DNA from 4 places in the Micromonospora echinaurantiaca genome. Region 2 is predicted to be linked to each of the others. Evidence: riboswitches for the same ligand, from Rfam matches in the RefSeq annotation. Region 2 holds a riboswitch; each other region holds the start of a gene.
The links. Region 2 has a riboswitch for cyclic di-AMP ahead of GA0070609_RS31665 (coiled-coil domain-containing protein). Riboswitches for the same ligand answer to the same signal wherever they lie in the genome.
Positions count from the first base shown of each region.

Region 1 (7,224 bases), 1.1 Mb from region 2:
GGTCGCTCGGCTGGTCCACGGTCACCGTCAGTCGCGGGGTGGGCGCGAAGACCATCACGTGTTCGTTCATCCCTGCTCCGCGCTCCGTCATCGACACGCCCGGTGATCCCTCATCAGCTGACCGTATCCGGGCGGTGGGCCGCCGTCCGCCGGTCCGCCCCGCGAGCCCGCCCGGGCGTTGCCAGGCGTCCCCGCGGTGGGCGACGATCGTCCGACCAGTGACGGTGGGGAGACGGTGTGCTCAAGCGGGATTCCTTCAGTTACACCGTCCAGGCCCGCTGCCCGGTGGCGGAGGCGGCGGCGCTGCTCGCGGACCCGACCCGGCAGGTGGAGCTGCACCCGCTGATCGTCCGGGTCCGGCGGGTGCGGACCCGCCGCGGCGCCCGGGCCAGCTACGCGATCACCGACCGGCTGGCCGCCGGGCCGCTACGCTTTCCGGTCACCTACCGGGCGGACGTGCTGGTCGCCGACGCCGATGAGATCGTCACGGTCGCGCGGCAGTGGCCCGCCACCACGGTGCGCAACCGCACCCGGCTGGGGGTCGAACCGGACGGGGTCCGGATCGACGTGGAGATCACGCTGACCGCGCCGGCGCCGCTGTTCGGCTACGCCTTCCGGCAGGCCCGCTCGGCCCACCTGGGGCTGGCCGCCCGGCTCGGCGCGCTGCTCGACCGCGGCCCGGCCGACCCGCCGGCCCCCGGCTGAGCGCCCGGGCCGCGGCCGGGCCCGGTGCCGGGGATCAGCGGGCCGCCGCCGTGGTCGGGCGCCGCGCGGGCGTGCCGGTGGCCCGCCGCAGCCGGCCCCACGGTTTGTACGTGGAGAGCACGGTCGCCACGATCAGCAGGGTGGTGGAGACGGACGGGGCGACCACCAGGTCGATCCGGTCCCGCACCGGGAACGCCGCCCCGGCCTCCCCGGCGTGCCGCAGCGTCGGGCTGAGCTGGAACAGCACCAGCCCGGTCATCACGGTGGTGAGCAGGAACTTGACCAGCACCCAGCGGTGCCGCAGCAGGCCCCACGGGGTGAGCAGGGCGCTGGCCACGCCGACCAGCCAGACGGCCACGCTCAGCGGGGCGAAGAGCACGGTGCCGACCAGAGCGGAGATCGGGTAGACCGCTGCCGGGTCGGCGCCGCGCAGCACGGCGACGCCGAGCGCGAGCAGGACGAGGTCGACGCCGAGCCAGCCGAGCGAGGTGACCAGGTGCAGGGTGAGCAGGGCCTTGCGGGCGGGAGGCGAGAGTCGGCTCATACCGGACGATGCTGCCGCCGTACCGGGCCCGGGTCGTCGGGCCGCTGACGACACCCGGCCTACGTCCGGGGGCGTAGCGCCGGGCGTGGCGCCCGCTGCGTCCGGCGTACCCCGGTGACCCGCCCGCCGTGGACGGGTCACCGGGGCCGGGGTCAGTACACCGACAGGTGCACGTGGTTGGTGTGGTCGCTGGACGGGTCGCCACCCGCCCCGCTGTACGACTTCCACCCGCTGCTGGGCAGCCAGATCTGCCGGTACCAGATCACGTAGAGCACGGCGAGCCGGTCGGCGTTCCTGATGAAGAACGCGGCCAGGTTGTTGCCGTACGTCTTGTCCCCGCCGGTGGCGTCCCCGCCGAAGCCGTTCTTCTGCGCCGCGAAGTCGCAGGCCCGGCCCTTCGGGTGCTCACCGGAGCCACCCGAGCGGTAGCAGGAGACGTACCGGGTGAAGCCGGCCGCCTTGGCCTGGTTCAGCGCGTGCAGGGTGCGCGGGGTGATGCAGCCGTTGGCCGGCGTCGGGTCGTTGACGCTGCACGACTCGGACGGCCAGGAGCCGTCGGCATTGCGCGGGGCCGGCTTGGCCGTCGCGCTGGAGGTGCCCCGGTTGGAGGTGTCGCCGGAGGCCTTCGCGTTGGCCACGGTCAGCGCCCGCTCGGCCTGCTCCTTGCGCTTGGCCATCAGGGTGACCTGCTTGCGCTGCTCGCGGATCTCGCCGTCCAGGGCGAGCTTGGTCCGGTTGGCCTCGTCGCGGGTCTCCTGGAGGTTGCGCAGCGCCCGGTCCTCGTTGGCGGCGACCGCGTCGAGCGCGGCGGCGCGGTCCATGAAGCCCTCCGGGGAACTGCTGTTGAGCAGCGCGGACGCCGTGCCGAGCCGGCCGGCACGGTACGCCACGCCGGCGATCTCGCCGACCTTGCTGGTGCGCTCGGCCAGCTCGCGCTCGGTGGCCTGGAGCTGGACGCCCAGTTCCTTCTGCCGCTTGACCGACTTGTCCAGGGCCGCCTTCGCGTCCAGGTAGCCCTTGCTGGCCGCCTCCAGCTGGGCGCGCAGGGCGGGGGTGCCGCCCTCGGAGTCCTGGCCGGGTGCGGCGGCGAGCAGGCCGGCGGTGGGCGCGGTGGCGCCGGCCGGTGCGGTGGTGACCGGCGCGATGGCGACGCCGACGGCGAGAGTGGTGACGATCAGTGCCGCCATCCGGGCGGCGGTACGTCGTACAGGTGCCACTACTGGCATGCAGGTGTCCTTCCGTCAGCCGCCGACCGGGTTAGCTGACGGGTTCGGGACGGAAGATCCCTACCGCTGACGCGGATGCACCCCAGGAACATGGTTCCCCGGCTCGCCTCGTCGGGCGATTAGGCGGCGGCCACCGCCGGCACCGGTGCGTGCCGCCTGGCGGAGGCCGGAACAGAGCCTACCGGTGCCACTGTGACCCGTGCAGCGGATGTGACTGAGGGTGTCCTAGTGGTCACTCGAAAATCCGGCATAAGCGCACGATACACACCCAGATTTAAGGTTGTGCTCATTACCACTCAACCGACCCGCAGGCCCCAGGCGCCGCTCCGGGCTCGATCTGCAACGTGGCGTGCTCGATCCGGAAGTCCTCGTGCAGGGCGGTGCGCGCCGCCGCGAGCACCCGACCGACGTCCGCGCCGGGTGCCATGGTCAGGTGTGCCGAGGCCACCTCCATGCCCGAGGTGAGCGTCCAGACGTGCAGGTCGTGTACGCCGGCCACGCCGGGCACCGCGGCCAGCCGGTCGTGCACCGCGGTGACCTGGAGGTGCTCCGGGGCGGCCTGCACCAGGATGCGCAGCGCGGCCCGCCCGAGCCGCCAGGTGCGGGGCAGGATGAACAGGCCGATGCCGACCGCCACCAGCGGGTCCGCCCACCACCAGTCGGTGACCGCGATCAGCAGCGCCGCCCCGATCACGCCGAGCGAGCCGAGCAGGTCGCCGAGCACCTCCAGGTACGCCCCGCGCACGTTGATGCTCTCCCGGGCGCCGGAGCGCAGCAGCGCGAAGGCGGCCACGTTGGCGAGCAGGCCGAGTAGGGCCACCACCAGCATCGGGCCGGCCAGCACCTCGGGCGGGTCGCCGAACCGGCGTACCGCCTCGATCACCACGTAGACCGCGACGCCGGAGAGCAGCACGGCGTTGGCCAGCGCGGCCAGCACCTCCAGCCGGTAGAGCCCGAAGGTGCGCTGCGGGTCGCCGGTCGTCCGCCGGGTGGCGGTGATCGCGGCGAGGGCCATCCCGATGCCGAGCACGTCGGTGAACATGTGCCCGGCGTCGGAGAGCAGGGCCAGCGAGCCGGTGCGGAAGGCGGCCACCGCCTCCACCACCATCAGCGCGGTGAGCAGGCCGAAAGCGGCCCAGAGCCGGCCCCGGTGGTGGTGGGCCGCGTTCACCGCCGACCCGTGGTGGTGGTCATGACCTGCGCCCACGCGAACACCCTCCGCCGCCCGTCCGGACCCGGTCAAATATATGCTCACATAGCTATGTATGCAACTGTCGGGTGACCGCCACCGGCGCCGGGGCGCCACGACGCCCGGGCTCAGCCGGTCGGGTCGATGGTGGTCAGCCGCTGGGTGGCCCGGGAGAGCGCCACGTACAGGGTGCGTACTCCGGAGCCCCGGTCGGCGCGGATCTCGCTCGGCCCGACCAGCACCACCCCGTCGTACTCCATGCCCTTGGCCTCCAGGCTGGTCACCACCTGGAGCCGGGGCGCGCCCAGCCCGCCCAGCCAGCCGGCGACCTCGGCCCGGCGCGGCACCGGGGTGATCACGCCGACCGTCCCCTCCACCTCGGCGAGCAGCGCGGAGGCCGCCTCCACCACGGCGGTCTCCAGCTCCGCGGCCGGCACCACCAGCTCGACCGGGTCGACCCCGGTGGAGCGGACCGCGGTGGGCAGTGGCAGGTCGGGATAGAGCCGGCGGATCTCCGTCGCCGCCACCGCGAAGATCTCCGCCGAGTTGCGGTAGTTGGTGGTGAGCGTGAACTGGTGCCGCTTGCGCCGGCCCAGCGCCTGGTCCCGGGCCCGGGTCAGCTCCGCCGGGTCACCGGTCCACGCGGTCTGCGCCGGATCGCCGACCACCGTCCAGGACGCCAGCCGGCCCCGCCGGCCGATCATGCGCCACTGCATCGGCGAGACGTCCTGTGACTCGTCGACCACCACGTGGGCGTACTCGCGGTAGTCCTCCGGGCGCTGCCGGGCCGCCTCACGGGTGGCCCGCTGCCGGTCGGCGAAGGTGCTCAGCTCGCGGACCCCGCCGGCCAACTGGAACGGGTCCCGCTTCGGTCGGGCCGGGCGCACCGGCTTGCCGAGCAGCGCGTCCAGCTCGTCCAGCAGGGCGACGTCGGCGATGGTCAACCCCGCGCTGTCCAGCGTCCGGTACGCGGCCGTGAGTAGGCGGATCTCCGGGCCGGAGAGGATGCCGCCGGCGTACCGGCGCAGCCGCTGCGGGTCGGCCAGCCAGCCGAGCACGTGCCGCGGGTGCAGCCGGGGCCACCACGCCTTGAGGAACTCCCGGAACTCCGGACGGTCGGCCAGCTCGTCCTCGAAGGCGCGCTGCTCCGGCAGCCGGCCGATGTGCAGCCGGCGGGCCTGTGCCCAGAGTGCGGCGAAGACACCGTCGAAGCCGGCCCGGCGCACCTCGTTGCGGCGGGCGCCCCGGGGCAGGGCGCGGTCCCGGATGGCGTCCAGCTCGGCCCGCTCCAGCCGGAGCAGTTCGCCCCGGTAGAGCAGCCGCAGCTCGGCCGGTTGGTCCGGCACCGCGTCCCGGACCGCCCGCTCCAGCACCCGGCGCATCCGCAGCGAGCCCTTCACCGCCGCCACCTCCGGCGGGTCGGTGCGGGTGGCGGTCATCCCGGGGAAGAGGCTGCCCAGCGAGCGTAGCGTGGCGGTGTCCTCGCCCAGCGACGGCAGCACCGAGGCGATGTACTCGACGAAGACCGTGGACGGGCCGACCACCAGGATCCCGCCGCCGGCGTACCGGCTGCGGTCGGAGTAGAGCAGGTACGCGGCGCGATGCAGGGCAACCGCCGTCTTGCCGGTGCCCGGGCCGCCGGACACGATCGTCACGCCCGAGCCGGGGGAGCGGATCGCCTCGTCCTGCTCCCGCTGGATGGTGGCGACGATGTCGCGCATGCCCCGGCCGGTGGCCTTGGAGAGGGTGGCGAGCAGCGCCCCGTCGCCGACCACCGCCAGGTCGGCCGGCGCGGCCGCCGGATCGAGCAGGTCGTCCTCGATCCGGGTGACCCGCTCGCCGGACGACTGGATCATGCGGCGGCGGACCACGTTCAGTGGCTGCGCCGGGGTGGCCCGGTAGAAGGCGGCGGCCGCCGGGGCCCGCCAGTCGACCACCAGGGTGGCCGCGTTCTCGTCCCGGATGCCGAGCCGTCCGACGTGCAGCACCTGACGGTCGCGCAGGTCGAGCCGGCCGAAGACCAGCCCCTCGTGCTCGGCGTCCAGCACGTGCCGGCGCTGCGCGGCGTGGAAGACCATCGCGTCCCGTTCCACCAGCGCGCCGAAGTTGCCCACCCGGGCGAGCCGGTAGCCCTCCCGCTCGGCGCGGACCGCGGACCGGCGCAGTTCCGCCAGTCGGGCGTACACCCGGTCGAGATGCCGCTGTTCGACGGCGATCTCCTGCTCCAGGGTGGTCTGGTCGGTCAACGCTCGCACTCCTCCGACAGCGGTGGGCGGCCGCGACGGGGCGTGCGGCCGCGCGCCGAGGCTGACCGGGTGAGGGTACGGCAGCGCCGTCACCGGCGGCCGAGGCGTACGCGATCCGTGACCCCGGTGACCCGTCGGCCGTCCGCCCACCCGGCCGGACCGGGTGACCCGCCGGCCGGGCTCAGCCGGCCGGCGCCGCCGGCGCCGCCGGCCGAGCCGTGACCTGCTGGACCACGCCGAGCAGGGCGGCGTTGACCTCCTCCGGCCGTTCCATCATCAGCATGTGCCCGGCGCCGGGACAGACGGTCAGCTCGGTGGCGGGCAGTGCCCCGGCGATCGATTCGGCGCACGGCGGCGGGGTGAGCCGGTCCCGGTCGCCGACCAGCGCGGCGGCCGGCAGCTGGCCGAGCGCGGCGAGGGTCTCCAGCCGGTGCTGCGCCCCGATGGAGGCGCGGAAGCCACCGATCGAGCGCAGCGAGGCCCGGGCCACCGCCGAGGTGACCAGCCGGATGTCGGATGGGTCGCAGCGGTCACCGAACAGCATCCAGCGGATGCTGGGGCGCAACGCGCGCAGCAACGCCCGCGGCGGCCGCCAGGACCCGCAGCGGGCCAGTACGCCGGCCCCGGTGGTCTCGGCCAACCGGATCAACCGGGCGATCCGGGGCGACAGGCCGTAGACGGTGTGCGTGTGCCCCTCGGCGGTGGTGGCGACGAACACCAGCCCGGCGATGCGGGCGGCGAAGTGCTCGGGGTGCCGGTGGGCGTACTCCATCACCGTCATGCCGCCCATCGAGTGCCCGACCAGCACGACCCGGCCGGTCGGGGCCGCCTCGTCCAGCACCGCTGCCAGGTCGTCGCCGAGCTGGGCCAGGGTGGCCGTCGGCAGCGCCATGCAGCTGGACCGGCCGTGCCCGCGGGCGTCGTAGGTGACCACCCGCACCGACCCGGCGGTGGCGTCGCGCAGCGCGGCGAGCTGCCGGTGCCAGCTGCGCCCGTCCAGCGTCCAGCCGTGCAGCAGCACCACGGTGACGTCGGCGTCGGCCGGCCCGGTGCACTCCACGTGCAGGCGTACGTCGTCGGGCAGACGTAGGTCGAGCTGCTCCGGCATCGCCACCTCCCCGGGCCGCACGGATCCGCAACACCGGGGATACCCGGTGGTAACACCGGCTACCCGTCATGACACCACGCCAACCGCACTCAGAGAAAGATTCACGACTGGGCGGCCTCGGGCGGCCGGTCCGAGCAGGCTGGGGGACATGCGCTCCCCACGGGCAGTCCCGACCGGTGCCGGTGGTGCCGGTGGTGCCGGTGGTG
Region 1 is NZ_LT607750.1:854,622-861,845, forward strand. It holds gene GA0070609_RS03980 (1-phosphofructokinase family hexose kinase) at 1-70, opposite strand, end outside; gene GA0070609_RS03985 (hypothetical protein) at 238-705, shown strand; gene GA0070609_RS03990 (DUF2269 domain-containing protein) at 740-1,249, opposite strand; gene GA0070609_RS03995 (coiled-coil domain-containing protein) at 1,402-2,475, opposite strand; cyclic di-AMP (ydaO/yuaA leader) riboswitch at 2,480-2,611, opposite strand; gene GA0070609_RS04000 (cation diffusion facilitator family transporter) at 2,765-3,682, opposite strand; gene GA0070609_RS04005 (HelD family protein) at 3,793-5,910, opposite strand; gene GA0070609_RS04010 (alpha/beta fold hydrolase) at 6,092-7,018, opposite strand; gene GA0070609_RS04015 (carbonic anhydrase) at 7,167-7,224, shown strand, end outside.
Region 1: another riboswitch for cyclic di-AMP. It lies ahead of GA0070609_RS03995 (coiled-coil domain-containing protein); the one in region 2 lies ahead of GA0070609_RS31665 (coiled-coil domain-containing protein).

Region 2 (7,224 bases):
GATCTCCGGCGCCTGCGCCGCCTTGATCTGCCCGGCGAGCCGCTTGACCTCCGGATCGGCGGCCCGGGTGGCGGCCAGGTCGGCCATCTCCACGGCCTGCTGGTGGTGCGGGATCATCATCTGGGCGAACATGACGTCGGCCGGGCCGAACGCGGCCGCGCTGGCGGACGCGCCGGTGGTGGTGGACCGGGGCTGGTCGTGCCCCATCCCGGAGGGTGAGTGGTCCCCGGCACAGCCGGCCAGGGCGAGTACGACGACGGTGCCGGCGCCGGCCAGGGCGGCCCGGCGCGCGATGGTACGAGTGAACACGGTTCGACCTTTCGGATTCGGTGGCTACGCGGCAGAGCGGGGACGCGGAACCGGAACCGTTCCGCGCCGGGTCGCCTATCTGCGCAGCACCGCGACCGTGGTGAGTCGTAGCCCGATCGGGCCGGGCGGCGGGGCCCGGGGTGGCGAGGTGGAGCGGCCCACTCGCCGGGCACCCGGCGCCGCGGACCGCCGGAGCGTCAGCAGCAGCCACGCGACCAGCACCGACACCGCGAGCACGCCGAGCACGGCCAGGCAGACCGCCCACCCGGGCAGGTCCCCGCTCCCGGTGCCGCCGGACGGCAGCAGCCGGTCGGTCGGGCAGCCGGCCGGACAGCCACCGGGAACCGTGGCGTCGACGGCCGTACGCACCCCGGTCGCGTGGGCCGCGCCGAGCCCGACCGTGGCGGTCCCGCCCGCTACGGCGGCGACGGCCGCGTGGCCGGCGGCGGCCTCGGGCACGTCGGCCAGGGGGCCGATGCGGGCGGCTGAGCCGTGGTCAGCGGCGGCTGAGCCGTGGCCGGCGGCACCGAAGCCGTGGTCGGCGTGCGTGTCGTGGCCGAGGGTGTGCATGGCGGCGAGCCCGAAGAGCGTCACGAACAGCAGGAGCCGGGCCCACCGCCCGAGCGACACCGCCGCCGTCGTCCGCACGGCTACCACGCTAGCCCGCCGCGCGGTCCGCCGCGGCGGCACCGGCCGGTTCGCTTCCGGGGCCGACCGGCCCCGTCGGGCCGAGGCGTACCCGGCGCAACAGTTGGGCGTTGAGCGCCACCACGATGGTCGAGGCGGACATCAGCACGGCGGCGAGCGCCGGGCTCAGCGCCAGCCCCGCCCAGGCCAGCACACCGGCGGCCAGCGGCAGCGCCACCACGTTGTAGCCGGCCGCCCAGGCCAGGTTCTGCAGCATCTTCCGGTACGACGCGCGGGAGAGCCGGATCACGGCGGTCACCCCGCGCGGGTCGGACGAGGCGAGCACCACCCCGGCCGACTCGATCGCCACGTCGGTGCCCGCACCGATCGCGATCCCGACGTCGGCCCGGGCCAGCGCCGGGGCGTCGTTCACCCCGTCACCGACCATTGCCACGGTCAGCCCGCGCCGCTGCAGCTCGGTCACCTTGCCGTCCTTGTCGGCCGGCAGCACCTCGGCGAAGACCTCGTCGACGCCGGGAGTGAAGCCGAGATCGGCGGCGACCGCCTCGGCGACCGGCCGGGCGTCCCCGGTGATCATGGCGATGGTCCGGACGCCCTGGGCGCGCAGCTCGGCGATCGCCTCCCGCGCCTCGGGGCGCACCTCGTCGGTGAGGGCGAAGGCGCCGAGCGCGGCGTCCGGCAGCCGCACCAGGTAGAGCACCGCCGCGCCCCGGGCCGACCACCGGTCGGTCGCCGTCGTCAGCTCGTCCGGCAGCCGTACGCCCAGCTCGCGCAGCAGTGCCGGGCCGCCCACGGCGTACTCCCGCCCGGCGACGGTGGCCTGGACGCCGCGGCCCGGCAGGGAGCGGAAGCCGGTGGCCGGGGCCGGACCGCCGCGTGGGCCGGCGGCGGCGACGATCGCCCGGGCCAGCGGGTGCTCGCTGTCGGACTCCACCCCGGCGGCGATCCGCAGCAGGTCGTCGGGGTCGGAGCCGGCCGCCGCCGCCCGGTCGGTGACCGCGTGTTCGCCCCGGGTCAGCGTGCCGGTCTTGTCGAACAGCACCGCGTCGACGGTGCGCATCCGCTCCAGCGCCAGCCGGTCCTTGACCAGGATGCCGGAGCTCGCGGCGAGCCCGGTGGAGAGCGCGATCACCAGCGGGATGGCCAGGCCCAGTGCGTGCGGGCAGGCGATCACCAGCACCGTGACGGTCCGGACCACCGCCTCGTCCCGGTCGCCGAGCGTGGTCCAGGCCAGCACGGTGAGCACGGCGGTGGCGGTGGCGACGTAGAACAGCCCGGCGGCGAACCGGTCGGCCAGCACCTGGGCCCGCCCGCTGGACTGCTGGGCCTGGGCGACCATGCGCTGGATGCCGGCGAGCGTGGTCTCCTCGCCGAGCGCCTCGACCCGGACCCGCACCGCCGAGTCGGTGGCCACCGTGCCGGCCACCACCCGGTCGCCGACCGAGTGTGGCACCGGCCGGGACTCCCCGGTGATCATCGACTCGTCCAGCTCGGCGGCGCCGTCCACCACCCGACCGTCCGCCGGCACCCGGCCGCCGGGCCGGACCAGCACCACGTCGCCGACCCGCAACTCGGCCACCGCAACCCGCTCCAGCCCGCCGTCCCCGGTGACCCGCTCGGCGTCGTCGGGCAGCAGCGCGGCCAGCGCGGCGAGGGCGCCGCGGGCCTGCCCGATCGCCTTCATCTCCTGCCAGTGCCCGAGCAGCATGATGGTGACCAGGGCGGCCAGCTCCCACCAGAAGTCCAGGTCGAAGGCGCCCAGACTGGTGGCCAGCGAGGCGGCGTAGGCGACCGTGATCGCCATGGCGACCAGCAGCATCATCCCCGGCGCCCGGTCGCGCACCTCGCGGACGGCGCCGACCAGGAACGGCCAGCCGCCCCACCAGAAGACCACCGAGCCGAGCACCGGCCCCACCCAGGACCGGCCCGGGAACTCCAGCGAGTAGCCCAGCCAGTCCATCACCATGTGGCTGGTGGCCACCACCGGCAGGGTGAGCAGCAGGCAGAGCCAGAACCGGCGGCGGAACATCTCCGGGTCGTGCCCGGCGTGCTTGTCGTGCCCACCGTGCCCACCGTGCCCGGCGTGGTCGCCGCCGGCCTGTCCAGCGGGTCTGCCGTGGCCGGCGCGCGGCGCGCCGTCGTGCGGCGGGGTCTGCTCAGCCATGCCTCCAACATCCCCGACCGGGGCCGCCCGCGCGGGCCAACCGCCGGGTCCGGCCCCCTGCCACCACCCCACCCGCGCACGGGCGTACGCCGGGGTCCGGTGCCCGACACCACCCCGCGCGACCAGCGACCGGATGCCGGGATGGCTACGATTCGGCACGATGGCCCTTCGGATCTCGCACCATCCGACCCGCCGCCGGGCATCGGCGCCGCCGACCGCACGGGGCCGGCCGGCCGCCGGGCCGACGGTACGTGGTCGCGTCGCCACCCTCAGGCGATCCCACCCACGATTCCGGCCGGCCCGACGGCGGCACTGAACCGACCGGCCCGCCGACACGTACCACGCCCCGGATTCGTTGGGAGACACTCAATGGGCGCCGACCACAACCGTCCCGCTCCGTCCGCCCCGCCCGGGGTGCGGCGGATCCTCGTCGCGACGGTGGTCCCGCTAGTCGTGGTCACGGTGGTCGCCGCCCTGCTGCTGTGGCCCCGCGACTCCTCCGGGGTCGACCAGGGCACCGATCCGCCCCGCTACCACGGCACCGTCACCCGCGTGCTGACCGAGGCCTGCCCGCCGACCCCGGAGACGCCGGAGGGCGGCAGCGCCGCGGGACCGTGTGGCACGGTCACCGTCAAGGTGGCCGACGGTCCGGACGCCGGCCAGGAGGTGCAGACGCCGGTGCCGAGCGGCCCCGGCGCCCCGACCGTCGCCGTGGGTGACGAGATCATCCTGGTCAAGCTGACCGACCCGGCCGACCCGACGGCGAGCAGCTACAACATCGCCGAGCACCAGCGCGGCAAGCCGCTGGTCTGGCTGGTGCTGCTCTTCGCCGCCGCCATCGTGGCGTTCGGCCGGTGGCGTGGGCTGGCCGCGCTGGCGGGCCTGGCGGCCAGCTTCGCCATCCTGCTCGCCTTCGTGCTGCCCGGGATCAGCGCCGGTGGGTCGCCGCTGCTGATCGCGATCGTCGGCGCCGCGCTCATCATGTTCGTGGTGCTGTACCTGACCCACGGGGTGACCGCGCAGACCTCGGTGGCGGTGCTCGGGACGCTCGGCAGCCTGGTGCTCACCGGGGTCCTGGGCACCCTCGCCACCGCCGCCACCCACCTCACCGGGTACGGCTCCGAGGACGCCACCACGCTGTCGATGTTCCAGGCCGACGTGGACCTGCACGGGCTGCTGCTGGCCGGGATCATCATCGGCTCGCTCGGCGTGCTCGACGACGTCACGGTGACCCAGGCCGCCACGGTCACCGAACTGGCGCACGCCAACCCAGGCCTGTCCCGGCTCCAGCTCTACCGCGCGGCGACCCGGGTCGGCCGGGCGCACATCGCCTCGACGGTGAACACCATCGTGCTGGCGTACGCGGGCGCGTCGCTGCCGCTGCTGCTCCTGCTCACCGCGGACTCCCGGTCGGTGACCCAGATCCTGACCAGCGAGTTCCTCGCCCAGGAGATCGTCCGCAGCGCGGTCGCCACGCTCGGGCTGATCGCCGCCGTGCCGCTGACCACCGCGCTCGCCGCGCTGGTGACCACGGCCGGCCGCGCCGCCGCGCGTACCGCCGACGGCGACGGCGACGGCGGTGCCGGCGACGAGCCGTCGCGTACCCCGGAAGGTTCCCGGCCGGTCCCGGACCGGGCCGAGGCGCTGCGGGCGCTGACCGCGCCGCGTGCCGGAAACACGTCCTCCGCCACCTCCAGCGGGTGGCCCGATCCGGACAGGAGCACGGACGCCACATGGTGAGACTCCGTAGCGTGACCGTCCAGGCCGGCGAGCTTGATAAACGCGTCACTGGTCACCGTCCGCCGTTACGAAATAACGCATTTAGTCGGCTTCGGGACGTAGATCCACCGGTGGACTCTCGGGTAACCTCGCTGCCGGTCACCGCCGAAGGCGCGCAGCGGCGCCTGCGGTGCCGCCGCCCAATCGCCGCCAGGCGAGCCGGGGACCCAGGTACGTGGGGTGAGTCCGCGACAGCGGTAGGGGCCACTTCCGCCCCGAACCCGTCAGCTAACCCGGTCGGCGGTCGACGGAAGGGAACACTGTGACGGCACCCCTACGCCGCTGGTTGACACCTGTGGTGGCCGTGTTCGCCGCCTTGGCCGTCCTTGCCGGGCCCCTCCCGGCGTCGGCCGCACCCAGCACCCCCAAGCCCTCGGGACACGAGGACGGCGACTCGAAGTTGATCACGGACGTGATCGAGTCGACCAACCGGAACTACTCCCAGGCGAAGTCCCGGCTGGAGAAGTCCAAGAAGCGCCAGCTGGAACTCGCGCTCGAGGTCGACCGGGCCCAGGCCGAGCTGAACGCACTCGCCCCGCAGGTCAGCCAGCTCGCCACCCAGTCGTACCGGACGGGACGCATCGGGGCCGTGGCCCTGCTGCTGGAGGCCAACAGCCCCGACACGTTCGTCGAGCGAGCCACCGCCCTGGACGAGCTGAACATGGTCAACGCCAAGAAGCTCGCCGAGATCAACGAGGTGAAGACCCGCGCCGAGCAGGCGAAGCTGGCGCTCGAGGCGGAGATCCGCGAGCAGCAGAAGCAGACCAACCTGATGGCCAAGAACAAGCGCGACGCGGAGAAGGCGCTGGCCCTGGTGGGTGGGTTGGGCTTCACCGGCGGCCTGGTGTCGGCCACCTCGCCGGTCGCCCGGATCGCCCCAGGCCGCACCGCCGACGGCGACTGGAAGGCCGAGTCGTGCAGCCAGAACGACCCGACCACCTCCGGCTGCATCACGCCCCGGACGCTGCACATGTACAAGGAGGTCAAGCGGGCCGGGTTCAACCGGTTCGTCGGCTGCTACCGCCCCGGTGGCCCCTGGGAGCACCCGAAGGGCCGGGCCTGCGACTGGTCGCTGCAGCGGAGCGGCTTCTCCCCCTGGCACAACAAGGACACCCGAATGTACGGCAACAACCTCGCCGCGTTCCTGATCCGGAACGCGGACCGGCTGGGCGTCTACTACGTGATCTGGAACCGGCAGATCTGGTTCCCGGCGACCGGCTGGAAGTCGTACAGCGGGCCGTCGAACCACACCGACCACGTGCACGTCTCGCTGCTGTAGCGACAGCCTGAGACCGCGCGACGCGAGGGCCGTTCCCGGTGGGACGGCCCTCGCACCGTCTTCGGCGACGGCGTGCGGTCAGGCGGCGGCCGGGGTCGGGTCCGCCGCCGGGTCGGGCAGGTCGCCGGCGGCGGTCACCGTCCGCACCTCACCGGCGGCCAGCCGGTACGACATCCCGACCACCGCGCAGCGCCCGGCGGCCACCTCGGCGGCCAGTACGGCCGAGCTGCCCAGCATCGCCTCGACGGTGTGCGCGATGTGGATGTCGACGATCCCGTCCACGTCGGTCACCCCGGCGGCCTCGGCCCGGCGCAGGCTGGGCATCATGGCGTCCACCACCGCCCGCAGGTGACCGGCCGGGGAGGTGTCCGTCTCCGCCGCCGTCTTCGCCGCCTGCACCGCGCCGCACGAGTCGTGCCCGAGCACGACCACCAGCGGCGTGCCGAGGACGGTCACCGCGTACTCGACGCTGCCGAGCACCTCGGGGCCGGTGGTGTGCCCGGCGGTCCGGACCACGAAGAGGTCACCGAGACCACGGTCGAAGATGATCTCGGCGGCCAGCCGGGAGTCGGAGCAGCCCACGATCACCGCGAACGGGTGCTGCCCGTCGGCGACCGCGGCACGGTGCCCGGCGTCCTGATTGGGATGGCGCGGGATTCCGGTGACGAATCTCCGGTTGCCGGCGGACAACTCGGCCAGCGCCTGCGCCGGGGTGATCGACGTGACCGCCGGCCCCGTCGACTCCCGTGGCGGACCCGGCTGGGCGCCGGGCGAACCGAGACGGCTCATCCCCTCACCTCGTCCCTCGACGTACGTGACCTGGGCAATCCCGGCCGACGTCGGACGCGGGCTGCCACCACGGTCACACTCTGCGCAAGATACGTCAAGATATGCGTGATATGCATTTCATGTATTCCAGAACGCTTGCGCGTCGGCGACGATCCGTCCGAGCGCCCGCGGAAGTCGCCAGCGCCGGTCGGCGGCCGGGCGAGGGCGTGCCGGTGGATCGGCGCGGCGGGCCATACGATGGCGGACATGGCGACGA
Region 2 is NZ_LT607750.1:6,952,076-6,959,299, reverse strand. It holds gene GA0070609_RS31685 (DUF305 domain-containing protein) at 1-309, opposite strand, end outside; gene GA0070609_RS31680 (hypothetical protein) at 385-957, opposite strand; gene GA0070609_RS31675 (copper-translocating P-type ATPase) at 968-3,121, opposite strand; gene GA0070609_RS31670 (YibE/F family protein) at 3,491-4,861, shown strand; cyclic di-AMP (ydaO/yuaA leader) riboswitch at 5,028-5,158, shown strand; gene GA0070609_RS31665 (coiled-coil domain-containing protein) at 5,163-6,179, shown strand; gene GA0070609_RS31660 (carbonic anhydrase) at 6,258-6,968, opposite strand; gene GA0070609_RS31655 (helix-turn-helix transcriptional regulator) at 7,206-7,224, shown strand, end outside.

Region 3 (7,224 bases), 2.7 Mb from region 2:
CGAACTGCACGGCGAGCGGCAGCCCGATCTTCCCGAGGGCGACGACACAGATGTTCATGGCTCTTCCTTCTTCGTCTTGGAAACGGCGGCCGGCCGACCCGGTGGCGCGGGCACTACGGCGACAACGAGCCGGCCGGGCGGTTGGTGCGGAGTGGCCCGGATCCGGGCCCGGTCAGAACCGCGGGATGGATGAGGCGCTCAGGACAGCGCGACGGTCGCCGCGGCTACGGGTGCGAGGTCGGTGTCGATCGCCACCGTGCTGCCCTCGGCCGCGGACTGGAGCAGCGCGGCGGCGACCCGCACCGTGCGCAGCCCCTGCCGCAGGGTGACGATGTCGCTCTGCTTGCCGTCGACCGCGTCGCGGAACCGTTCGTGCTCCACCAGGAGCGGTTCGCGCTTCGGGATCGCGTACCGGACCATGTCGCCCTCGGCCACGCCACGGAAGGCGCGCAGCGCCTCCCATTCGGTGTCGATCGCCCCGTTGGCGTACCAGGTCAGGTCGGCGGTGAGGGTGTCGGCGACGAAGCAGCCCCGCTCGCCGGTGACCACGGTGGACCGTTCCTTCAGCGGGCTCAGCCAGTTGACCAGGTGGTTGACCATCGCGCCGCCGGCCAGCTGGCCGACCGCGGCGACCATGTCCTCGTGCAGCCGGCCGCTGCGCGAGACGGTCCGCGCCGACACCGTCCGGTACTCCCGGCCGACCACCCAGCTGGTCAGGTCGATGTCGTGGGTCGCCAGGTCCATCACCACGCCCACGTCGGCGATCCGGTGCGGGAACGGCCCCTGCCGCCGGGTGACCACCTGGAACACCTCGCCCAGCTCGCCGGCCTCCAGCCGCAGGCGCAGGCTCTGCAGGGCCGGGTTGTACCGCTCGATGTGGCCGACCCCGGCCACCAGGCCGGCGGCCTCGAACGCCTCGACCAGGCGGCTCGCGGCGGCCACCGACTGGGCGAGCGGCTTCTCGATGAGCGCGGGCACGCCGCTGGCGGCCAGCGCCAGCCCGACCTGCTCGTGCAGCGCCGTCGGGCAGGCGACCACGGCGTAGTCGACGCCGATCGCCAGCAGGCCGTCCAGGTCGGGCACCACCGGCACCCGCAGCGCGCTGGTCGGGTCGCCCGCCGGGTCGACGATGCCGACCAGCTCCACCCCGTCCAGGGCGGCGAGGACCCGGGCGTGGTTACGCCCCATGGCGCCGAGACCGATCAGGCCGGCGCGCAGCCGGGCCCGCGTCATCGGGCACCCCCGGCGAGGTTGGCGGCCTCGGCGATCCGCTCCAGGTCCTGCTGGGACACCGCCGGGTGCACCGGCAACGAGATCACCTCGGCGGCGGCCCGGTCGGTCTCCGGCAGCTCCCACGGGCCCGGTCGGCCGTCCTCGGCGAGGTAGGGCCGCAGGCGGTGGATCGGCGTGGGGTAGTGAACGGCGTTGCCGACGCCCAGCTCGGTGAGGCGCCGGCGGGCCGCGTCGCGGCGACCACCCGGCACCCGCACCGTGTACTGGTGGTAGACGTGCCGGGCGGCGTCGGCGACCGGCGGGGTGACCATGCCGGTGATCCGGGCGTCGAGCAGCTTCGCGTTGGCCCGCCGCTGCTCCGTCCACTCCGGCAGCTGGCGCAACTGCACCCGGCCGATCGCCGCGGCCACGTCGGTCATCCGCATGTTGGCGCCGACGATCTCGTTGGCGTACCGCTGCTCCATGCCCTGGTTGCGCAGCAGCCGCAGGGTACGGGCCAGCTCGCCGTCGGCGGTGCTGACCATGCCGCCCTCCAGCGAGTGCATGTTCTTCGTGGGGTAGAAGCTGAAGCAGCCGGCCGTGCCGAACGCGCCGACCGGCCTTCCCGCCAGGGCGGCGCCGTGCGCCTGGGCGGCGTCCTCGACCACGGCGAGCCCGTGCCGGTCGGCGACCGCCATGATCCGGTCCATCGCGGCGGGGTGCCCGTAGAGGTGCACCGGCAGGATCGCCACCGTGCGGTGGGTGACCGCCGCGGCAACCGCCGCCGGGTCCAGGCAGAAGCTGCCGGGTTCGATGTCGACGAAGACCGGCCGGGCGCCGACCAGCCGGATCGCGTTGGCGCTGGCGGCGAAGGAGAACGACGGGACGATCACCTCGTCGCCCGGGCCGAATCCGAGCGCCATCAGGGTCAGCTGCAGGGCGGAGGTGCCCGAGTTCACCGCGACACAGTGCCGGCCGGCGACCAGCTCGCCGAACTCCTCCTCGAACGCGGCGACCTCCGGCCCCTGCGCGACGCGGCCGCTGCGCAGCACCCGTACCGCCGCCGCGATCTCGGCCTCGCCGATGACCGGCCTCGCCGGTGGAATCTCTTCTGTGGTCAGCCCGACCATGGGGCTTCCTCCCGTCGAACAGCGACCGCGTCCGGGTCCGGACGCGGCGCCATGTCGTTCAGATGTGGACAGGAGGGGTGGTGGGGTTACCGCCGGACGATCCGCTGGGGTTGGTGCGGAAGGATCACCCGGACAAACAGGACGCCCGGCGCACTCCGGGACGTACGGGCATGTTATCCCGAGTGCTCCGGGCATGGCGGCACAACACCCTCATCCCGCCGGGAACCGCAGCGGCGGGGATCAGCGGTACGGGTCGACCAGGGCGAGCACCGCCTCCGGGTCCTCCACGTGCGCGTTGTGCCCGAGTCCGGGCAGCGTCACCACCGGCACGCCGAACTCCTTGAGCTGCTCGTCGGAGACCATCGGGTCGCGCTCGCCCCGGGCCAGCACCACCGGCGCGTCGGTCGCCGCCAGCAGGGCCGGCAGGCGCGGCTCCCCCACCGCGAACGCGGCCGGGTCCATCGCCAGCCGCCAGCGGCCGTCGACCTGCCGCAGTCCGGCCTCCACGGCCGGATGCTCGGGGGCGAACAGTCCGGTCAGCCCGGCCACCTTCAGGTAGCGGCGGGCCGCCTCGTCGCGGGTCGCGAACCAGGTGACCGGGCGGGCGGCCAGCTCCGCGGCCCGGTCCAGTTCGGCCGGTGACCAGACGGCCTTGATGCCGAGCCCGACCACCGCGTCCACCGTCAGCCCGGCGGTACGCGCGGCCAGCGCCAGCCCCACCACGCCGCCGAGGGAGTGCCCCAGCACGACCAGCCGGTCACCCGGCTTGAGCCCGCCGGCGACCTGCCCGGCCAGCCCGGCGAAGGAGTACCGCGGCAGCGGCGGGGACCAGCCGTGCCCGGCCAGGTCCGGGGCCAGCCACCGGCCGGCCCACCGGCGCTCCAGCAGCGGCGCCCAGGGCAGCCACACCTCGCCGGTGGCGCCCATGCCGTGCAGCAGCAGCAGGAGCGGCCGCCGGCCGTCCCGGGTACCCGATTCGTCGACCATAGGGCGCAGTGTGCCACCGGTCGGACGGCCGGGGCGAGAGCCGGCCGCCGCTACACGTCGGGCGCCGGCCCCCCGGATGGGGAGCCGGCGCCCGACGGCAGTGGCGCGGAGGTGCGGATCAGGCGGAGTAGCCGCGGGTAGCCGCCCAGTTCGCCAGGTCGATGGTGGTCATCCAGTACGAGGCGGTCGCCGGGTTCGCCGAGTCGGCGATCTTCACCAGCCGGCCGTCGTCGTCGTAGCCCACCACCGCGATGTAGTGCCCACCGGGGAAGGAGTGCCAGCCGCCGTTGGTGTCGGTCGCGCTGCCGGCGACGTTCACCACGACACCCCGCTTGTCGGTGATGGCCCGGACCACGTCGGCCTGGAGCTGGTCCATCTGGGCCGGGGTGGCCGCCCCGCCGGAGATCATCCGGGTCCGGTACGGGTCGCCCTTCACCATGGCGTTGAGCACGCGGGTGGTGTCGTTGGCGGAGTTGGTGCCCATCTCGGTGGTGCCCAGCTGGGCGCCGAGGGCGTCCTGGGTACGGTCGATGCCGGCGGCGCTGAGCGCGTTCCGCACGGCGGCCGGGCCGCAGTTGTAGAAGGTCGTCTGGGCCTGGTAGTCGTAGTTGAGGATCTTGCGCGACGGCGGCTTCGGCGCCGCCTTGCGGGTCAGGTCCGGGTTCGGCGCGGCCGACGAGGCGGCGGCCGAGGGGGCGGCGCTGGACGGCGCGGCGCCGGACGGGGCGGTGCCCAGCCGGGCCTCGCCACGCGAGGCGGCGGCTGGCGCGTCACGCAGTTCGGCCACCGTGGCCTGGGCCGGCGCCGAGGTCGGGGCCTCCTCGGTGCCGGCGGCGAGCGCGCCGGCGCCGGAGGCGAGGACCAGGGCCGCGGCGGAGGCGGCGGCCACCTGGTAGGGGCGTTCGGTGGCGATGCGCCGCAACTGGCGCTTCAGGTGGTGCTTCACGGTTCCTCCACGGGGACTCGGGGGGCGAGCGGCGCACGGGCGGTGCCGGCGGGCAGGCCGGCTCGACCACGCGGACCCCTGGTCCGCGGGTGGGTGGGCCGCTCAGGAAGACGCCCGGATGTCGGGCGGGGCGGTTGCCGGTCGGTCAGCTCGCGATCGGGGCGAGCGGTACGGACACCGCGGGGCCGTGGAGGCGGGGGGACAACCGAAGGGTGGGATCGTGCTGCACGAGGATGGAACTCCTTCCGACGCCGCCGACCGGGTTAGCTGACGGATTCGGGCGGGAAGTACGCCCTACCACGGGCCGCAGCCCGCAGATTCACCCCAAAGGAGCATTGGTTCCCCGGTTCGTATGATCACGATTAGGCGGGTCGGCGCGGCGTCGCCTCTTGCGATCGGTAACCGCACCAGACGGGCCGACATTACTGGTCGGTCAGAAGCCTGCCAACCCCTGTCCACCTGCGTAAACCTGTCTCCGCCCGACAATTTTGCGGTCAGTTACGCACTGGCGTGACTCGATGGGACAGGCCTCTCCGACGCCGTTACCGGGCGACAACCGGACAATGGTGCGGTGCGGTCCAGGAATTGTCGACCCGCCTCGACCCGTCCGTGCCGAATGACCGATTTCTCGCCGGCTGTGACCGGCGTCACCGGAATATTTCCCGATCAACCAACCCGAGCGGGACGCCAGCGGGCCGGGGCGACCGGACGGGCCGGCACCGACACGCGGCCCGGCTCCGGCCGGCCCGGCCGGAGCCGGGCCGCGGCGGCGTACGCCTCGGCGGCCAGGGCTCGGGCCGCCTCGGCGGCCAGCTCGGCGTCCCGCCACGCCGACCGCTCCCGCTCGGCGGCCAGCCGGTAGCCGGCCCGGCGCTGCTCGCGTACCGCCCGGGCGAGCACGATCTCCTGCTGCACCGGGTGCCGCCGCGGGTCCCAGCCAGCCCGGTGGCAGAACACGTCGGACAACTGCCGAGCCGACAGCTCCCCCCGCCAATGGGCGGCCATCGCCGCGTGGTGCAGCCACCGCTCCCGGGCGGCGTACTCGGCCGGCGTGCGCGGGGTGCGCGGGGCGGGCAGGGCAGCGGCCCCGACGAACCGGCGAGCGGCGGTCTCCGCCTCGTCGTACGCCTGCCAGGCGCGCTCCACCTCCGCCTGCGCGGCGAGCCAGTCGGCGCGCCGCCGCCGGGCGGTCTGCGCCGCCCGGGTCGCGGCGACGGCCACCTCCTCGGCGTACCGGCGCAGGTCGGCGAGGTCGGGTTCGGCCGGCTCGGCGGCCGCCGGGGCGGGCTCCTCGTCGGTGGCGCGCTCGGGGCGGGCGACCAGCACGGTGAGCACGGTCAGCGCCAGCACGAGCAGGCCGGACCAGATGGCCGCGGCGCGCGGCACGTCGATCAGAAACTGGTGGTAGAGGACGGTCTCCAAGGTCGGCACCTCACGGGGGAAGCGGATGCGGAAGCGGGAGCCGCGTCCGGGCGTCGTGGGGACACGCCGAGGCCGGACGGGTGCGGAACCGGGGATCGCGGGCGGGGGCGTCAGCCGCCGCGGCGGATCAGACGCGCGGCGGGGCGCGCGGGGCCCGGACGGCCGGGACCGACCCGGCCGGCGCCGGCGCGGCGTCGTGGCGCGGTGCTGGCGAGGCATCGACCGGTGTCGGCTCGGTGACCGGACCAGCCGGCTCGGCGCGCTGCTCGGCGCCGACGGCCGTCGACGCGGACCCGGCGCGCGCGTCGGCGTGCACGGACGCGGCGGAGCACGCCGCCGGCTCCGGCTCGGCCGGGGCGGCAACCGCGCCGGGTGTGCCGAGGGCGATCGCGACGGCGACGGCGAGGCCGGCCGTCAGCCGCGCGGCCCAGCGCGCCACCCACCACAGCGGACAGGCGAGCGCGACCGGAAGCACGACGACAACGCTACCGTCCGGTCCGGTCCCCCGCACCGCCGCCGGGCGTGTCGCGGCTTCGCCGCGCCGAGGGCGCCGACCAGGGTGGACGGCTCAGCGCGAGTCGACGTACGCCGATGGCCGGTCGAGCGTGCGCGGACCCGGCACGGCAACCTGCGCGACCGTCGGGCCGGCCGGGGCCGGCAGCGGGTCCGGCGCCGCGACCGCCGCCGGGCCGCCGATCGTCCGCTTCGGACGGCGCGGAGCCAGCCGGCGCATCATCGGCGTCTCGACGTACCGATGCAGCAACGCGGCCAGACCCAGGTTCAGCAGCAGGAAGCCGAGCACCACGGCCACTCCCCACCAGCCGGTGAAGCCGGTCCCCCAGTCCCCGGTGAGCCGGAGCACGGTGATCATCACGAAGACGTGCACCAGGTAGAAGGCGAACGAGACCTCACCGAGCCAGACCATCGGCCGGGACCGCCACGGTGAGCGCCGGCCCCGCACGTCGGCGTCCGCCGCCGCGGTGATGACCAGGATGTACGCCACCGAGAGCAGCGCCGCCCACAGCTCGGCCCGGACCCACTGAGCGGCGACCACCCAGGTGACCGCGAAGATCAGGCTGGCCAGCGGCAGGCCCGGCCCCCGCCAACGGCCACGACGCATCAGCTCGGCCGCGGCCACTCCCATCCAGAACTCGAGCGACCGCACCGGCGGGAAGACCTGGGTGAACCACCAGCGGTCGGCCTCGGGCACCAGGGCCTGACCGGGCCAGAGCGCGAGGATGAGCAGCGGCACCCCGACCACCACCGCCCACAGTGCCCACGGCCGGGCCCGGCGCACCAGCGGCAGCACCAGCGGCAGGCAGAAGTAGAAGAAGAACTCGCAGGACAGCGACCAGCTGACCGTGTTGACGCTGTAGAAGTGGCCGGGTCGAGGGTCCCAGGCCTGCAGAAGGAAGAGGTTCTCCAGCGCGGCGCCGACGTTGACCGGGTCGGCGAACCAGAGCCCCACCAGCAGCACCAGCGCCCAGAGCAACAGGTGGTTGGGGTAGATCTTGGCGAACCGGCGCC
Region 3 is NZ_LT607750.1:4,227,463-4,234,686, forward strand. It holds gene GA0070609_RS19005 (nucleotide sugar dehydrogenase) at 1-58, opposite strand, end outside; gene GA0070609_RS19010 (Gfo/Idh/MocA family protein) at 199-1,233, opposite strand; gene GA0070609_RS19015 (DegT/DnrJ/EryC1/StrS family aminotransferase) at 1,230-2,342, opposite strand; gene GA0070609_RS19020 (alpha/beta fold hydrolase) at 2,583-3,329, opposite strand; gene GA0070609_RS19025 (C39 family peptidase) at 3,448-4,275, opposite strand; cyclic di-AMP (ydaO/yuaA leader) riboswitch at 4,513-4,654, opposite strand; gene GA0070609_RS19030 (hypothetical protein) at 4,942-5,706, opposite strand; gene GA0070609_RS19035 (hypothetical protein) at 5,825-6,172, opposite strand; gene GA0070609_RS19040 (acyltransferase family protein) at 6,266-7,224, opposite strand, start outside.
Region 3: another riboswitch for cyclic di-AMP. It lies ahead of GA0070609_RS19025 (C39 family peptidase); the one in region 2 lies ahead of GA0070609_RS31665 (coiled-coil domain-containing protein).

Region 4 (7,224 bases), 500 kb from region 2:
GGCGATCTCGCCTCCCGCTACTACATCACCGGCCCGTCCCAGGACGTCGCGGCCCTGCTGGTCAGCGCCAAGCCGAGCACGCTCACCGAGCAGCTCACCCTCCTCGACCGGCTGGCCGCGCAGGAGCGCAAGCAGATCGAGGGTGTGCTCGCGGTCCGCAAGAAGTACGACGACCAGAAGCAGCAGCTCGAGGCGCTGATCGCGGACCAGGTCAAGCAGCAGGACGAGCTGGCGACGAAGAAGAAGCACATCGAGGGCGAGGTCAAGCGGCTGGAGAAGATGCTGCCGGTGACCACGGTCAAGACGGACCAGTGCCCGACCATCAACGGGGTGGTCAGCGAGAAGGCCCGGATCGCGATCCGGACCGCCTGCGCCCAGGTCGGCAAGCCGTACGTGTGGGGCGCCGACGGGCCGAACTCGTTCGACTGCTCCGGCCTGACCCAGTACGCGTACAAGGCGGCCGGGGTCTACCTGACCCACCACACCGGCGCGCAGTGGAACGAGGGCAAGGCCATCTCGCGCTCCGACGCGCGCCCGGGTGACCTGGTCTTCTTCTTCAGCGACCTGCATCATGTCGGGCTATATCTCGGCAACGACAAGATGGTGCACGCGCCACGCGCCGGCAAACCGGTCAACGTCTCCAGCATCAACACCATGCCGGTCGCCGGGTTCCGCCGACCCTGATCCGGCACCGAGAACGAAACGCGGGCCCCCGGTCTACCCGGGGGCCCGCGTTCGTGTCGGGCGGCTCGGCGACGAGCCCCGACTCAGGCCGGGCGGCTCACCGCGGAGCGCCCACCGGGGACGGCAGGATCAGCACGTCGTCCAGGTTCACGTAGCCGATCCGGTGACCGAACTGGACCTGCACGTAGCGCAGGTCGCCGCGGATAACCGTCCAGTCGCCCGGGGACGACCCGTCGAAGGTGACGGCCCGGTAGTACTCGCTCGGCAGGACACCGCCCACCGCGTACCGCTGGCCTGCGGCGAGCGTGTACTGCAACGGGGTGATCGCCTGGTACGGCACCCCGGTCGGGTAGGCGTCCCGCTCCGGGTAGCCCCGCCCGTAGACCGGGATGGTGGCCTTGCCGGGCTTCGGCGTCACTACGAAGCCGGTTGCCCACTTCGCGGTACGCGCCGACGCCGGGTTGTGGAACCAGGCCTTCTGGCCGAGGTACCAGATCGCCGTCCAGTCACCGCGTACCTCGGCCACCGCGTACGTCTGGCCGGCCGACGCCCGGGCGCTGTGGTCCGGGACGTACATGGTGCCCGGCGATCCGTCCGGGTGCTCGCCGAGGTCGACGGCGAGCGGCGCGTCGTGGCTCGGCGCGGTGCGCAGCAGCACCGCCGACGAGCCGCGTAGCGGGCAGGGGTCGGTGACCGGCGGCGGCGGGTTCGGCACCCCCGGGGGCTGCCGCGAGCAGCCGGTGAACGCCGGCTGGTTGTCGGCGAACTCGGGGTCGATGGTCACCAGCCCGGTGTGCGCCGTGCCGGTGGTCCGGAACGGCGCCTTGAGCAGGTCGAAGTAGTGCGACCAGTCCCAGTACGGCCCCGGGTCCCAGTGCATCCCGGCGACGGTCGACGGCACGGTGCCCGGGACGTTGTCGTGCCCGATGATGTGGTGCCGGTCGAGCGGGATGTTGAACCGCAGCGCCAGGTGCCGGACCAGCTTGGCCGAGGTGCGGTACATCGCCTCGGTGTACCAGGTGCCGTGCCCGGCGAAGCCCTCGTGCTCCAGGCCGATGGACTTGGCGTTGACGTACCAGTTGCCGGCGTGCCAGCCGACGTCCTTGGCCTTGATGTGCTGGGCGATGTGGCCGTCCACCGAGCGCAGCGTGTAGTGCCAGCCGACGTAGTCGGCCCGTTTCACCAGGCCGACGCTCGGCCAGAAGTAGCCCTCGGTGTCGTGGATGACGATGTACTCGATCTTCTGCTGGGCTGGCCGGTTGCCCAGGTCGTGGTTGCCGTAGTCGCCGGCGCCCGGGCCGTACTTCTCGTACGGGGCCGGGATCCACTCGCAGCCGAGGCCGACCGGGCACTCCAGCCCGTCGGGCCGCTCGCCGCGCCGCAGCCCGAGCTGGTGCAGCGTCGAGGTGTCCGGGTTGACCTCCCGCGCGGCGAGGGTCACCCGGTACCCGTCGTCGGTGGTCCGGCTCGCGCCCTCGCGGAGCTGCCCGTACACCTCGTCGGCGAAGGCGGCTGCGGTGTCCTCGGCGCCGGCGCCGGAGTAGCGGGCCACCGCGGCGTACCAGGCCGCCGGGTCGCTGGCCGCGTCGACCGGGCCACCCAGTTCCCGCTGGTACGCGGCGAGCAGCGCCGCTCCGCCACGGATGTTCGCGGTCGGGTCGGAGCGCAGCGCCTCCTCGCTGGCGCCGGTGAGCGCGGCGGCGGCCTGGAGGGTCTGCAGCGCGGCGTCGCCGAGAGCGGCCGGTGCCAACTCGCTGACGGCGGGCGCGGCGACGGTCAGCGGCCGTGCCTCGTCACCGCGCGGGTCCTCGCCCTCGTCGATGTGGCCACCGGCGGGCTGGGCGGTGACGTGGGCGGCGTCGGTGAGGTGCATCGGACCGTAGCCGCCACTGGTGCTCGGGTTGCCGGGATGGGTGTCCCAGCGCGACTCGAGGTACGACACGGCGAGCAGGACGCTCTCCGGCACGCCGAACTCGGCGGCCGCGGCGGCGTACTGCTGCTGCCGGTCGAGGGGCTCGGCGGCGGCCGGAGCGGCGGTGAACGGGGTGACCGCCAGGGCGAGCGTCGCGGCGGCGGCGAGCAGGGTGCGCCTGCTCCTCGATCTCGTGGATCTCGTGGATCTCGTGGACCTTGTGGACCTTGTGGACAACTGCATCGGACCCCCTGGTCAGACGGGTGGACGATGCGGCCACCTTCACCCCGGGCCGGGCCTGTCGTCAATACCTTTCCATGTATCAACTCCTAAGGAAGAAAACCTTCGACGCGTCCCGGCGAGAACCGTCGATCGCCGGGGCGTACGGAGTGTCACGGCGACACGGGTTGCGGATTGATAACGACCGTCTCTACTCTGGTCATTCGTCGGCCCGGCAACAGGTCCGTCCAACCCGGGCGGTAACGGTCCGACACCGCCGAATCGCTCGCGAGCGAACCGGGGAACCAGGTAACCCGGGGTGAATCCGCAGCCACTGCGGTAGGGCGTCCCCTTCCCGCCCGAACCCGTCAGCTAACCCGGTAGGCGGTCTGGGAAGAAGGAGTACGGAGCCCGGTGGCACACCATGCCCCGCGGCCACCGTCGGCACGGTCGGCGTACGCCGGCCCGGCGACGGCTGCGCCGCGTTCACGCTGGTCCCGCTTCACCACCGCACTCGCCGCCCTGGTCGGCTTCGCCGCCGTCCTGACCGGCGGCGCCACGGCGGCCCACGCCGAACCCACCGTCGCCGAGATCGAGCGCCAGATCGACGAGGACTGGAACAAGCTCGAACCGATCATCGAACGGCACAACGCCACCCGCCAGGACCTGGCCGCCAAGCGGAAGCAGGCCGACGCCCTGGCCGCCCAGATCAAACCGCTCCAGGCCCAGGTCGACGAGGCGATGGAGAAGGTCAGCGCGCTGGCCGTCCGCGCCTACAAGGGCGAGAACGTGCTCACCATCAACGCCCTGCTGGGCAGTCGCTCGCCGGGCGAGGTGGTCGGGCAGCTCGAAATGCTCGACCGGTTCGCCGACCGCCAGCAGCAGGACGTGCGACAGGTCGCCGACCTGCGCGACCAACTGGCCGCCAAGAAGGCGCCGCTTGACGAGATGGTCGCCCAGCTCGCCCAGGTCGAGGCGCAGCTGGCGGCGAAGAAGAAGCAGATCAACGCCGAGATCGACCGGCTGCAGAAGCTGCGGATCAAGGTGTACGGCAACGGCGGCGGCGGGCCGCTGCGTCCCGCCCCCTGCCCGGCCAGCTATCCGGGCGGCGCGGCGGGGGTGGCGGTCAAGTTCGCCTGCGCCCAGATCGGCAAGCCGTACGTCTGGGGCGCCGAGGGCCCGAACTCGTACGACTGTTCCGGGCTGATGCTGGCCGCCTGGGCCAAGGCCGGGGTCTCGCTGCCGCACAACGCCGCGCAGCAGCGCGGAGTCACCAAGACGGTCAGCCGGGGCGAGCTGCGCCCGGGTGACCTGGTCTTCTACTACGCCGACCTGCACCACGTCGGCATGTACGTCGGCGGCGGCTGGGTGGTGCACGCCTCCCGGGCCGGGGTGCCGATCAAGATGAAGAAGGTCGACGACGGCCCGATCCACAGCTACGGCAGGCCGGGCTGACCGCGTACCACCGAAAAGGGCCCGCTCCGGCGTCGGAGCGGGCCCTTTCCTGCTGCGTCAGCGGGTCGGCCAGGTGCGCCACTGCTGCCAGGAGCGGCTCGGCGTCGGGCCGCGCTGCCCCTGGTAGCGGGAGCCGTAGACGGCCGAGCCGTACGGGTGCTCGGCCGGTGAGGAGAGCCGGAAGATGCAGAGCTGACCGATCTTCATGCCCGGCCAGAGGGTGATCGGCAGGTTCGCCACGTTGGAGAGCTCCAGCGTCACGTGGCCGGAGAAGCCCGGGTCGATGAAGCCGGCGGTGGAGTGGGTGAGCAGGCCCAGCCGGCCCAGGCTCGACTTGCCCTCCAGCCGGCCGGCGAGCTGGTCGCCGAGCGAGATCACCTCGAGCGTGGAGGCGAGCACGAACTCGCCCGGGTGCAGCACGAACGGCTCGCCGTCGGGCACCTCGACCACCGAGGTCAGCTCGTCCTGCTGCTGCGCCGGGTCGATGTGCGTGTAGAGGTGGTTGTTGAAGACCCGGAACAGCTTGTCCAGGCGTACGTCGATGCTGGACGGCTGCACCAGCGTGGGCTCGAACGGCTCCAGCGCCAGGGCGCCCGCCTTGATCTCGGAGACCAGGTCGCGGTCGGAGAGCAGCATCGGAACACCATAGCGAAGCCGCCCGGGTGACCTGCGTGTCGGACTAGGTGTTCGTACACCTGTTCGATAGACTGTCCACATGGCTTCCTGGTCCGAATTCGCCGCTGACGAGCCCCGACTCGCCGACGGGATCCGCGTTCTCATGCAGCAGTACGGGCCGGGCTTCGGCTACCTGGCCACGGTCCGCGCCGACGGCGGGCCCCGGGTGCACCCGGTCTCCCCGGTGATCACCGACGAGGGGCTGTTCTGCTTCGTGGTCGACTCGCCGAAACGGCGTGACCTGGAACGCGACGGGCGCTATGCGCTGCACTCCTTCCCGCCGGAGGAGAGCGACGACGAGGCCTACGTCGCCGGGCACGCCCGCCCGGTCACCGACCCGGCCCGGGTCGCCCGGCTGGCCCGCAGCCACCGGGCCGCTCCGCACGTCGACTGGCGGCTGTTCGAGTTCACCGTCGACGTGGCGATGCTGACCCGCCGTGACGCGGGTGCCGCGGGTGGCCCCGGCAACGGTCACGGCCGCCCCGCCGTCCAGGTCTGGCTCGACCCGGGTGCGCCCGCCGACGCCCCGGCCGCCGACCCCGCGTCGCGGCTGCGGCACCACGACGCCCGCCGCGAGGCCGCCTAGCCGCGAAGACAGCGGTGCCGGCTCCGTCGTGCGGAGCCGGCACCGATGGCCGTACGTCAGATCAGGCCGCGCGGTACGCGTTCCACGCGGTCAGCATCCGGCTCGCCTGGCCGGCGGTGAACTGGTACATGCACGAGTCGTAGGTGTAGTCCATGAAGTTGGTGATCGGGTCGGCGCCCGGGGCGGTGCAGGTGTCCCGCCCGGTCGGGCACTGGAAGGCCGGCGAGGCCTCGGCCGGAGTGTCGCTGACGCCGTCGCCCTGGCCCGAGCAGCCGCCCTGGAAGGTGTGGTAGAGGTTCAGCCAGTGGCCGACCTCGTGGGTGCCGGTGTCGCCCTGGTTGTAGTTGGCGGCGGTGCCGCCCGGCAGCGACTCGCTCAGCACGACCACGCCGTCCATGCTGCTCAGCTTGCGCTGCGGGAAGGTCGCCCAACCGAGCAGGTCGTTGCTCAGCTCGCCCAGGTACACGTTGAGGGTGTTCTTGCCGCCCTCCCGCAGCGAGGACTTCATCGACCGCTCCGCCGACGAGCCCTGCACGATCGGGTACCACGCCGGGTTGGTCACCCGGTTAATCTTCTGCAGCTGGAAGCTGAACGCGGTGGCCGCGCCGCCGGTCGCGCCGCTGTAAGACTGGTTCAGCACGTTGATCTGCGAGGTGATCATCGAGTCCGGGATGTTGCCGCCGGCCCGGGTGCTGTTCTCCTGGATCACGTGCACCACGACCGGGATCGTCACGGTCGCGGCGAGGGTGGTCGCCCCGGCGCCAGCGCGGAAGCGCGCCCGCTCGCGCAGCGCGGCGGCCAGGTCGGCCTCCCGCTCGCGGGTCTCCGCGAGGGTCAGCTCGTTCGGTTCGTGCCTGGCCGCGCCGCCCGCCTTGATCCGGGCATCGGCGTGGACGTCGGCCGGCTCGACGCATGCCTCACCGGGTGCGGCGGAGAAGGCCGAAGCGGCCGGTACGACGCCCACCGCGGCGGTGCTGAGCAGCAGCGCGAGGGTCGTCGACGCGACACCGGCGGCACGCCGGGTCAGCAGGTCGGGACGAAGTCCCATGGGCCCACCTCTTTCTGGCGGCGCGACAGGGGGTATGTCACGCCGTGGCTGAGAACGTGGGCCAGACGTTACAACCGATCGACAGATTTGAGAACGCCCATATGTTGCCGGACTGAAACTTTTTCGTGGCAGCGGCTGGTCCCTCGGCCGGGCGGCCCGGCTGGGTCGGCGCGACATCCCGCAAGTTGTTGCCTCGCGGGGTCTGTGAGGCCGCTACTTCCCGAAAGTTGTGTGTGGATCTTGCGGCGCGCCGCCCGCGGGGCTGACGGCGCGGTCCGGCGGAGGGGGTACCTGGATGCACCGGCGTGGTGACTCAGGTACAGTGGTGCCGCTTGCGGGTGTAGTTCAATGGCAGAACATCAGCTTCCCAAGCTGACAGTGCGGGTTCGATTCCCGTCACCCGCTCCACCGCAAGGCCCCGGCTCAGGGCAGGTTTCCTGGCTGGGGCCTTCATCGTTGCCACCGCTTCTTGCGCCGGCCGTGCCCGCTGCGTGCCCGATCCCTGCTCTCCTTGATCTGCGAGCTGAGGCCGTCAGCGATGTGCTCGTCACGCTCCCGGGCCGTGTGCTGATGGATCACCACGGCCCGGGCGGAGGGGCCGCGCTAGCTTGCCTCACCCTGAACGGCACGGCGCTGTGAGGTCCA
Region 4 is NZ_LT607750.1:6,452,393-6,459,616, forward strand. It holds gene GA0070609_RS29275 (C40 family peptidase) at 1-684, shown strand, start outside; gene GA0070609_RS29280 (N-acetylmuramoyl-L-alanine amidase) at 782-2,839, opposite strand; cyclic di-AMP (ydaO/yuaA leader) riboswitch at 3,081-3,217, shown strand; gene GA0070609_RS29285 (C40 family peptidase) at 3,230-4,270, shown strand; gene dcd (dCTP deaminase) at 4,328-4,906, opposite strand; gene GA0070609_RS29295 (pyridoxamine 5'-phosphate oxidase family protein) at 4,986-5,531, shown strand; gene GA0070609_RS29300 (zinc metalloprotease) at 5,593-6,579, opposite strand; tRNA gene GA0070609_RS29305 (tRNA-Gly) at 6,914-6,987, shown strand.
Region 4: another riboswitch for cyclic di-AMP. It lies ahead of GA0070609_RS29285 (C40 family peptidase); the one in region 2 lies ahead of GA0070609_RS31665 (coiled-coil domain-containing protein).